2 regions of the Streptomyces sp. G5(2025) genome follow, and region 1 is predicted to be linked to the other one. Evidence: riboswitches for the same ligand, from Rfam matches in the RefSeq annotation. Region 1 holds a riboswitch; the other holds the start of a gene.
What was found. Region 1 has a riboswitch for cyclic di-AMP ahead of ACOBQB_RS08330 (M23 family metallopeptidase). Riboswitches for the same ligand answer to the same signal wherever they lie in the genome.

Region 1 (4,390 bases):
CGATGCAGTTCCACCCCCAGCCCCAGGCCGGTACGGCCAAGCCGTGGGCCTTCCCCGCCCCCGAGCGCGGCGCGCTGCCCAACGGCCTCACGGTGCTGCGCTGCGACCGCCCCGGCCAGCAGGTCGTCGCCGTGGAGGTCCACCTGGAGGCGCCCCTGGACGCCGAGCCGGAGGGCCTCGACGGCGTCGCCACGATCATGGCGAGGGCCTTCAACGAAGGCACCGACAAGCACTCGGCGGAGGAGTTCGCCGCCGAGCTCGACCGGTGCGGCGCCAGCATGGACGCGCACGCCGACCACCCCGGCGTCCGTGTCTCCCTTGAGGTACCGGTCTCCCGCCTCCCCAAGGCGCTCGGTCTGCTCTCCGACGCCCTGCGGGCCCCGGCCTTCGCCGACAGCGAGATCGAACGGCTCGTACGCAACCGCCTGGACGAGATCCCGCACGAGGCGGCCAACCCGGCACGCCGCGCCGCCAAGGAGCTCTCCCGGCAGCTGTTCCCGGCGAGTTCGCGCATGTCGCGACCCCGCCAGGGCACCGAGGAGACGGTCACGGCCATCGACGCGGCCGCGGTGCGCGCTTTCTACGAGACGCACGTCCGTCCCGCCACGTCCACCCTGGTAATCGTCGGCGACCTCGCGGGCACCGACCTGGACGCCGTCCTCGCGGACACGGTCGGCACCTGGACGGGTGGCACGGCAGAACCCCGCCCGATGCCCGCGATCACCGCCGACGACACGGGCCGTGTCGTCATCGTGGACCGCCCCGGCGCCGTCCAGACGCAGCTCCTGATCGGCCGCATCGGCCCGGACCGGCACGACCGGGTCTGGCCGGCCCAGATCCTCGGTACGTACTGCCTGGGCGGCACCCTCACCTCCCGCCTGGACCGCGTCCTGCGCGAGGAGAAGGGCTACACCTACGGCGTACGGGCGTTCGGCCAGGTCCTGCGTTCCGCCCCGGACGGCACAGGCGCCGCGATGCTCGCCATCAGCGGCTCCGTCGACACCGCCTCCACCGGGCCCGCGCTGGAGGACCTCTGGACGGTCCTGCGCACCCTCGCCGCGGAGGGCCTGACCGACGCCGAGCGCGACGTGGCGGTGCAGAATCTGGTGGGCGTGGCCCCGCTCAAGTACGAGATGGCCGCCTCTGTGGCCGCCACGCTCGCCGACCAGGTCGAACAGAACCTCCCGGACGACTTCCAGGCGCAGTTGTACCGGCGGCTGGCCACGACGGGCACCGTGGAGGCCACCGCGGCCGTCGTGAGCGCCTTCCCGGAGGATCACTTGGTGACGGTCCTCGTCGGGGACGCCGCGGAGATCGAGGAGCCCGTCAGGGCGCTCGGCATCGGAGACGTGACGGTGGTCACCGGCTGAGTCGCCGGCTGAGCCCCCGGCTGAGCGTCAGCCGGGACATGGCTGAGTGACAGTCAGGACATATCAGGACCCCGGTGACCGTTTCGGTGGCCGGGGTCTCCTACTCCCCATATGTCCGAATTCATATGGAGGTTGCCCGTCTGGCGTGTGGCGTGCGCTACAAAAGACGTCTTCTGTTTGTGGATTGAAAGACGGCCCGTTTAGCGTCGGTCCGGCTGTACGTCACGCACCACGCCGCATCCGCGGCACCGGACAGTCATCGCCGAGTCCCCGTACGGCGCGAGCCAGGGGAGCCGGGGACCCACATGTCCCCTGGGGTGAATCGGGCACCTTGCCATCAGGTGAGGGACTCGTAGGAGACCTTCCTGCTCCGAACCCGTCAGCTAACCCGGTAGGCGAGAAGGAAGGAAAGGATCAGCCGCTTCATGGCGTTCACCCGTGCCACCGGGAAGCACCGTCGTCCCAGCCGCCTCACCCGCACGACCGCGAACGTCGCGGGCGTCGCCGCGATCACCACCACGGGTGTCATCGGAGGCCTGGCCGCTCCGGCGCTCGCCGCCGCCGACGACGCCGCCCTTGAGCACACCGGACTCACCCAGGCGATCTCTGTCGGTGACTCGCTCGCCGACAGCATCGACGCGCAGGCCGCCGCCCAGCGGCAGGCCGCCGACGACGCGGCTGCGGCCAAGAAGGCCGAAGAGGCCGCCAAGAAGAAGGCCGCCGAGGAGAAGCGCAAGGCCGAGGCCGAGGCCAAGGCGAAGGCCAAGAAGGAGCGCGAGGCCAAGGAGCGCGCCGCCCGCGAGGCCGAGCGCAAGCGCCTGAACACCTACGTCTCCCCGATCTCCGGCTCGTACGTCTCCACGGGCTACCAGACCGGCGGCGCCATGTGGTCCTCCGGCAGCCACACCGGTGTCGACTTCCACGCCGCGTCCGGCACCTCGGTCCACGCGGTGGGCGCGGGCACCGTCGTCGAGGCGGGCTGGGGCGGTGCCTACGGCAACAACGTGGTCATCAAGATGAACGACGGCACGTACACCCAGTACGGCCACATGTCGTCCCTCGGTGTCACCGTCGGCCAGACGGTCACCCCGGGCCAGCAGATAGGCCTCTCGGGCTCCACCGGCAACTCCAGTGGCCCGCACCTCCACTTCGAGGCCCGCACCGGCCCGGACTACGGTTCGGACATCGACCCGGTCGCGTACCTCCGCTCGCACGGTGTCAACGTCTGACCTCTCCGACGCTCTCAGCGCCCGACCGAAGGCCCCGGCTCACGCGAGCCGGGGCCTTCGGTGTTTCCGGCGTCATTTTCCGGCCCGCCCGCGTTTGGCCAAAAAATATCCATGGATTCCGGCCCGCCATCGGAAATTCCGAAGCTCTGCCATAGAGTTCCTGAACGAGCGTCGGTCGACCGCGTTACGCGGGGATTAAGGCGGAGGTCCGGTCATGCGCATTCCCGCGCACTCGGTATGCACGGCCATCCGGGACGACATTGTCGCCGGTGTCTACGAAAGGGGCGGCCGGCTCACCGAGGAGCTCCTCGCGCGCCGCTACGGCGTCTCCCGCGTCCCGGTGCGCGAAGCCCTGCGCACCCTGGAGGCCGAGGGTTTCGTCGTCACGCGCAGGCATGCGGGCGCCTGTGTCGCCGAGCCCACGGAGCAGGAGGCCGCCGACCTCCTGGAGCTGCGCACGGTGCTCGAACCGCTCGCCGCGGCCCGCGCCGCACAGCGCCGCACCGACGCGCACCTCAAGGTCCTGCGCGGACTCGTACGGCTGGGCCAGGAGCGCGCGCGGAAGGGGCAGGGGGAGGATCTGCGCTCGCTGGGCGGCTGGTTCCACGAGACGCTCGCCCAGGCCTCCGGCAGCCCCGGCCTCGTCACGCTGCTCGGCCAGCTGCGGCACAAACTCGCCTGGATGTACGTCGTCGGGCCCCCGGCGGCGCCCGCCGCCTCCTGGTCCGAACACGCGGCTATCGTCGACGCGGTGGCCCGCGGGGACGCGGAACGGGCCAGGGCGCTGACCGCCGGGCACGCGGAGCGGGCGACGGCCGCGCACCGATTGCGCCGTGCGCCGAGGGGCGGCCCTACGAGGGAAGTGAGCGAAGTGAGGGAAGTGCAACATCCCGTAAACACAGTGAGCCTCAGGAATTAACGCAGCTGCCGTATACAGCGAGCGGCGTGAGAAAGATGCGGGCCGTTCAATTTAATTCCGGCCGTTTCTCCATCCATGCGCAACTAAACTGCCGCCAGGCAAAACAAAGGGCCCACCCCGTGTTCCAGGGTGGACCCTTTGAAAGGTACTGCGCGTCCAGGTACTGCGCGGTTCAGACCGTCTCCGGGAGCTCCTCGAGGCCCTCCGCGACGAGCTTCGCCAGACGGTCGAGGGCGGCGTCCGCACCCTCGGCGTCGGAGGCGAGCACGATCTCCTCGCCGCCCTGGGCACCCAGGCCGAGCACCGCGAGCATCGAGGCGGCGTTGACCGGGTTGCCGTCGGCCTTGGCGATCGTCACGGGGACGCCGGCGGCCGTGGCCGCGCGGACGAAGATGGAGGCGGGTCGGGCGTGGAGGCCCTCGGCCCAGCCGACGTTGACGCGGCGCTCAGCCATGTGTTGCTGCCCTTCCAGGTATCTCACACTTGTCTAGACCATTGTCGCATGCCGTTGTGGATGCTCCGTCGACCGGACGCTGCCGCTCCGTCGACCGGACGCCGGCCCTCCGGCGACGGGACGCCGGTCCTCCTCGACCGTACCCGGCCCGGGCGCCCCCGCGACCCGTACCCTGGCCCCATGCAGACCCCGTCGGATCAGCAGGACCGGCACGACTACCCCTCGCACTGGGAAGCCGATGTGGTGCTGCGCGACGGAGGCACCGCCCGGATCAGGCCCATCACGGCCGAGGACGCGGACCGCCTGGTCAGCTTCTACGAACAGGTGTCGGACGAGTCGAAGTACTACCGCTTCTTCGCGCCCTACCCGCGGCTGTCCGCCAAGGATGTGCACCGCTTCACCCACCACGACCAGGTGG
Region 2 (4,390 bases), on a different contig from region 1:
GCCGGCGATGCCCTGGGCGCGCAGCAGCTCGCGCAGTTCCGCGGCGACCTCGGCGGCGCTGCGCGGCAGCGGCAGCGGGTCGCTGTAGCCCGTGCCGCCGCGGTCGTACACCACGGCGGTGGTGAACCGCGAGACGCCTTGCTGCACGCCGAAATAGTCCAGGCCGACCGCGCCGGCCCCCGGCAGGAACACGACGGCCGGTCCGCCGCCGCCCGACCGGTGCACGAAGACGCGGCGGCCGTCGATCTCCTCGAACCCTCCGACCGGCGGGGCGAACCGGGCCGGGGAAGTGCTGTTGTCCGTCATGCGACGAGGCTGCAACGTTGACGCACGGTCAGGGTCAAGCGGCATCCGAAGGCCCTTGGTTCGCTTCACCCCCTCGGATGGCGTACTGTTGTGTTTACCGACGCGGGGTGGAGCAGCTCGGTAGCTCGCTGGGCTCATAACCCAGAGGTCGCAGGTTCAAATCCTGTCCCCGCTACTGAAGGCCGAAGGCCCGGAGTCAGTGATCACTCACTGACTCCGGGCCTTCGGTGTTTCCGGGGCCTTCTCACGCCTTCGCCCCCACGCCCCCGTCACCCGTCCGGCCCACACCGGCTCGCACCCGAGGCCCGCTCCAGGAAGCCTGGGTGCAGCGCGGCGATGGGCGCGGGATCGGCGGGAGACAAGCGGTGGGGCAGCGTGGAGGTACCGGGGGCAGCGGAGCCACCGCGCACGAGCGGATCCTCGTACGCGTCCTGCCCGTCCTGCTCCTGGTCGTCGGGGTCGGGTACGACGTCCTGACCCCGCCCGAGTTCACCGCCGCCCCGCTCTTCACGGCGGCCCCACTGATCGCCGCCCCCTTCTACTCGCTGCTCAGCACCGTCCTGACCGGTGTCGCGGCCTCGGCCGCGGTCATCGTGCTGCACTACGGCAACTCGGCCGGCGGCCATGTCGAGGCCGTCACCGAACTGCTCACCGTGGCGACCGTCGCGGCCCTCGCCGTCTTCATCAACCGCGTGGTGCGCCGCAGCAACGACCGGCTCGCCATCGCCCGCTCCATCGCCGAGGCCACCCAGCGCGCCGTCCTGCCGCAGCCCGACCCCCGCATCGGCGGCCTCGACCTCGCGGCGCGGTACGAGGCCGCGCAGGCCGACGCGTTCATCGGCGGCGATCTGTACGCCGTGCAGGACACCCCGCACGGCGTACGGCTCATCGTCGGCGACGTCCGCGGCAAGGGCATGGGAGCGGTCGCCGCCGTCGCCGTCGTCATCGGCGCCTTCCGTGAGGCCGCCGAGCAGGAGACCACCCTGGAGGCGGTGGCGCAGCGCCTGGAGCGGGCCCTCGCGCGGGAGGGCACCCGCCGGGAGGGGCTCGACGCCTTCGAGGGGTTCACCACCGCCGTCCTCGCGGAGATCCGGCTCAGTGAGGGCTGCGTACGACTGGTGAACCGGGGGCATCCGGAGCCGCTGCTGCTGCGGGGCGACGGGCGGCTGTGCGTGCTCTCCCCGAGCGAGCCCGCGCTGCCGCTCGGCATGGGGGAGCTGGGGGCGTGGCCGGACCGGGCGGACGAGTCGGAGTTCCCGCCCGGCGCGATGCTGCTCTTCTACACGGACGGGTTGTCGGAGGCGCGCGACGCGACCGGGTCCTTCTACGACCCGGCGGCCCGGCTCGGTGGCCGGATCTTCCCCGGCCGCGAGGGTCCGCACACGCTGCTCGCCACGCTCACGCAGGAGGTACGACGGCACACCGGGGGCGCGGCGACGGACGACATGGCGCTGCTCGCGGTGCGGCGGCCGACGACCGGGGACGGGAAGACGGCGGGCGGGGTGAGGGCCACTGGGAGGACCACTGGAGGGGTCACTGGCCGTGACTGAAGTGCAGCCCTGAGCAAGGCTAGTGACGTCATGTCAAGGGAATATAAGGTTCCGGCCGTCGGCATTCGCGAGATGACGAGAGGTCAACTCGCCCTGTTTTCCCTCTCTGTGTCCCGTAAGTACCGGCCGAGGGTGTTAATGATCAAACGGAACAGCTTGGAATACGGCACCACTGTCTATTAACGTTCGATAACGCAGCGCGGTCGTCCCAGCCGTCACTAGAGACGGCTCCGTGCGCACACGCCTAATCCCGCAAGGGAGCCGGGGAACCACCAACTTGGGGTGAATCGGGCACCTGTGCATCCGTGCCGGTGGTCCGTAGGAGACCTTCCTGCTCCGAACCCGTCAGCTAACCCGGTAGGCGAGAAGGAAGGAAAGGAGTGCGCCCCAGTGGCGTCCAACCGGCCTGCCCCCCAAGCCGCGTACATACCGAATGACGACGACTTCGGTGGATACGACCAGGAGACCTGGCAGGGCCAGGAGACCTGGCAGGAATGGAATCCCACCGAGGAGTCCGTCCGTCCCGTCCGCGGCAGGCACCGTGTGCACAAGAAGGGCGGTGGCGGGCTCGCCCGCAGCTCCACCGTGCTGGGTGTCGGCGTCATCGCCGCCGTCGGCGCGGGCGGCATAGCCACCGCGCAGGACGGCAAGGCGCCCGTCTCCATCTCGATGCCCGACCTGGGCGCCGTCACCGACTCGCTGCCCGAGGCCGAGTCCCTGCCCGGCGTGGGCTCCCTCATCTCCGACGACTCCGCGGCGCCCGCGGGCCCCGAGACCGTCACCGCGGCCGCCCCGCTGACCGCCGCCGGTGTCAGCCACACCGACGCCCAGCAGGGCGCCACCGACGCGGGCGAGGCGCTGCGCGCCCGCATCATGCAGCAGGCCGAGAACCAGCAGGACCAGGCGGACGACGCGGTGCGGACCGCGGCCGAGGAGGCCGCCGTCAAGAAGGCCGCCGAGGAGGCCGCCGCCCAGCAGAAGCAGGCCGAGCGGAAGGCCGACGCCCAGGCCGCCGCCAAGAAGAAGAAGGAGCGGGAGGCACGCGAGGCCAAGGCGCTGGCCGAGCGCCGTGCCAAGCTCGCCAAGAGCTACGCGCTGCCCACCTCCTCGTACACCATCACGTCCCACTTCGGTGTCGCCGGCTCCATGTGGTCCTCCGGGCACCACACCGGTCTCGACTTCGCCGCACCGACGGGTACCCCGCTCAAGGCCGTCCACACCGGCACCGTCAAGGAGGCCGGCTGGGCGGGGGCGTACGGCTACCGCACCGTCCTGGAGCTGAACGACGGCACCGAGGTCTGGTACTGCCACCAGTCCTCGATGACCGTCGGCGCGGGCCAGAAGGTCAGCACCGGGGATGTCATCGGGCGCGTGGGCGCGACCGGCAACGTCACCGGACCGCACCTCCACATGGAGGTCCACACCGCGGGCGGCTCCACCGTCGACCCGCTCGCCTGGCTGCAGAGCAAGGGCCTCAACCCCTGACCGGGCCGGAGGCTTGACGTTCATTTGGAGGCTTGACGTTCATTTGGGGGAGCAACCGGAATGCTGTTTTCCTCATGCTCGTTGAGGAACGCATGACTTCTCTTCGTACGCTTGGCTCATCCGACCTTGAGGTCTTCCCGCTCTCCCTCGGCGGCAACGTCTTCGGCTGGACGGCCGACCGGACCGCGTCCTTCGCCGTCCTCGACGCCTACACCGCGGCGGGCGGCAACTTCATCGACACGGCCGACGTGTACTCGGCCTGGGTGGAGGGGAACAAGGGCGGCGAGTCCGAGACCCTCATCGGCGAGTGGCTGGCCGAGCGCGGCAACCGCTCCGACGTCATCGTGGCCACGAAGGCCGGCGCCCACCCGGAGTACCAGGGCCTGGCCCCGGACACCATCAAGCGCGCCGCCGACGCCTCCCTGCGCCGCCTGGGCACGGACTACATCGACCTCTACTACACCCACTACGACGACCCGTCGGTACCCGTCGAGGAGATCATCGGGACGCTGGACGAGCTGGTCGCGGCCGGCAAGGTGCGCGCCATCGCCGCCTCCAACATCACGCCCGAGCGGCTCCAGGAGTCCCTCGACTTCTCCGACCGCGAAGGCCTGACGCGGTACGTCGCGCTTCAGCCGCACTACAACCTCGTCTCCCGCGACACCTACGAGGGCCGGCTCCAGGAGGTCGCCTCGCGCTCCGGCCTCGCCGCCGTCCCGTACTACGCGCTCGCCTCCGGCTTCCTCACCGGCAAGTACCGCCCCGGCACGCGCGTCGAGAGCGCGCGCAGCAGCCGGGTGGAGGAGTACGTGGGCACCGAGCGCGGCGACCGGGTCCTCGCGGCGCTCGACGAGATCGCCGGGGCACATGACGCCCAGGTCGCGACCGTGGCCCTCGCGTGGCTCGCGGCACAGCCCACCGTGGCGGCGCCGATCGCCTCCGCGCGCACGGTCGAGCAGCTGCCGGCGCTACTGGCGGTGGCGGACCTCGAACTGACGGACGCCGAGCTGTCGGCGCTGACGGCGGCTTCCGCCTAGGAGCCGTCAGGA

Region 2: linked by a shared signal. The riboswitch ahead of ACOBQB_RS27585 (M23 family metallopeptidase) and the one ahead of ACOBQB_RS08330 (M23 family metallopeptidase) in region 1 are both predicted to bind cyclic di-AMP.

The regions. Positions count from the first base shown of each region.
Region 1 is NZ_JBMUZT010000002.1:1,833,434-1,837,823, reverse strand. It holds gene ACOBQB_RS08335 (M16 family metallopeptidase) at 1-1,370, shown strand, start outside; cyclic di-AMP (ydaO/yuaA leader) riboswitch at 1,621-1,783, shown strand; gene ACOBQB_RS08330 (M23 family metallopeptidase) at 1,796-2,599, shown strand; gene ACOBQB_RS08325 (GntR family transcriptional regulator) at 2,814-3,518, shown strand; gene ACOBQB_RS08320 (HPr family phosphocarrier protein) at 3,691-3,972, opposite strand; gene ACOBQB_RS08315 (GNAT family N-acetyltransferase) at 4,153-4,390, shown strand, end outside.
Region 2 is NZ_JBMUZT010000006.1:3,694,108-3,698,497, reverse strand. It holds gene ACOBQB_RS27600 (alpha/beta fold hydrolase) at 1-306, opposite strand, end outside; tRNA gene ACOBQB_RS27595 (tRNA-Met) at 408-481, shown strand; gene ACOBQB_RS27590 (PP2C family protein-serine/threonine phosphatase) at 672-1,856, shown strand; cyclic di-AMP (ydaO/yuaA leader) riboswitch at 2,088-2,235, shown strand; gene ACOBQB_RS27585 (M23 family metallopeptidase) at 2,247-3,341, shown strand; gene ACOBQB_RS27580 (aldo/keto reductase) at 3,434-4,378, shown strand.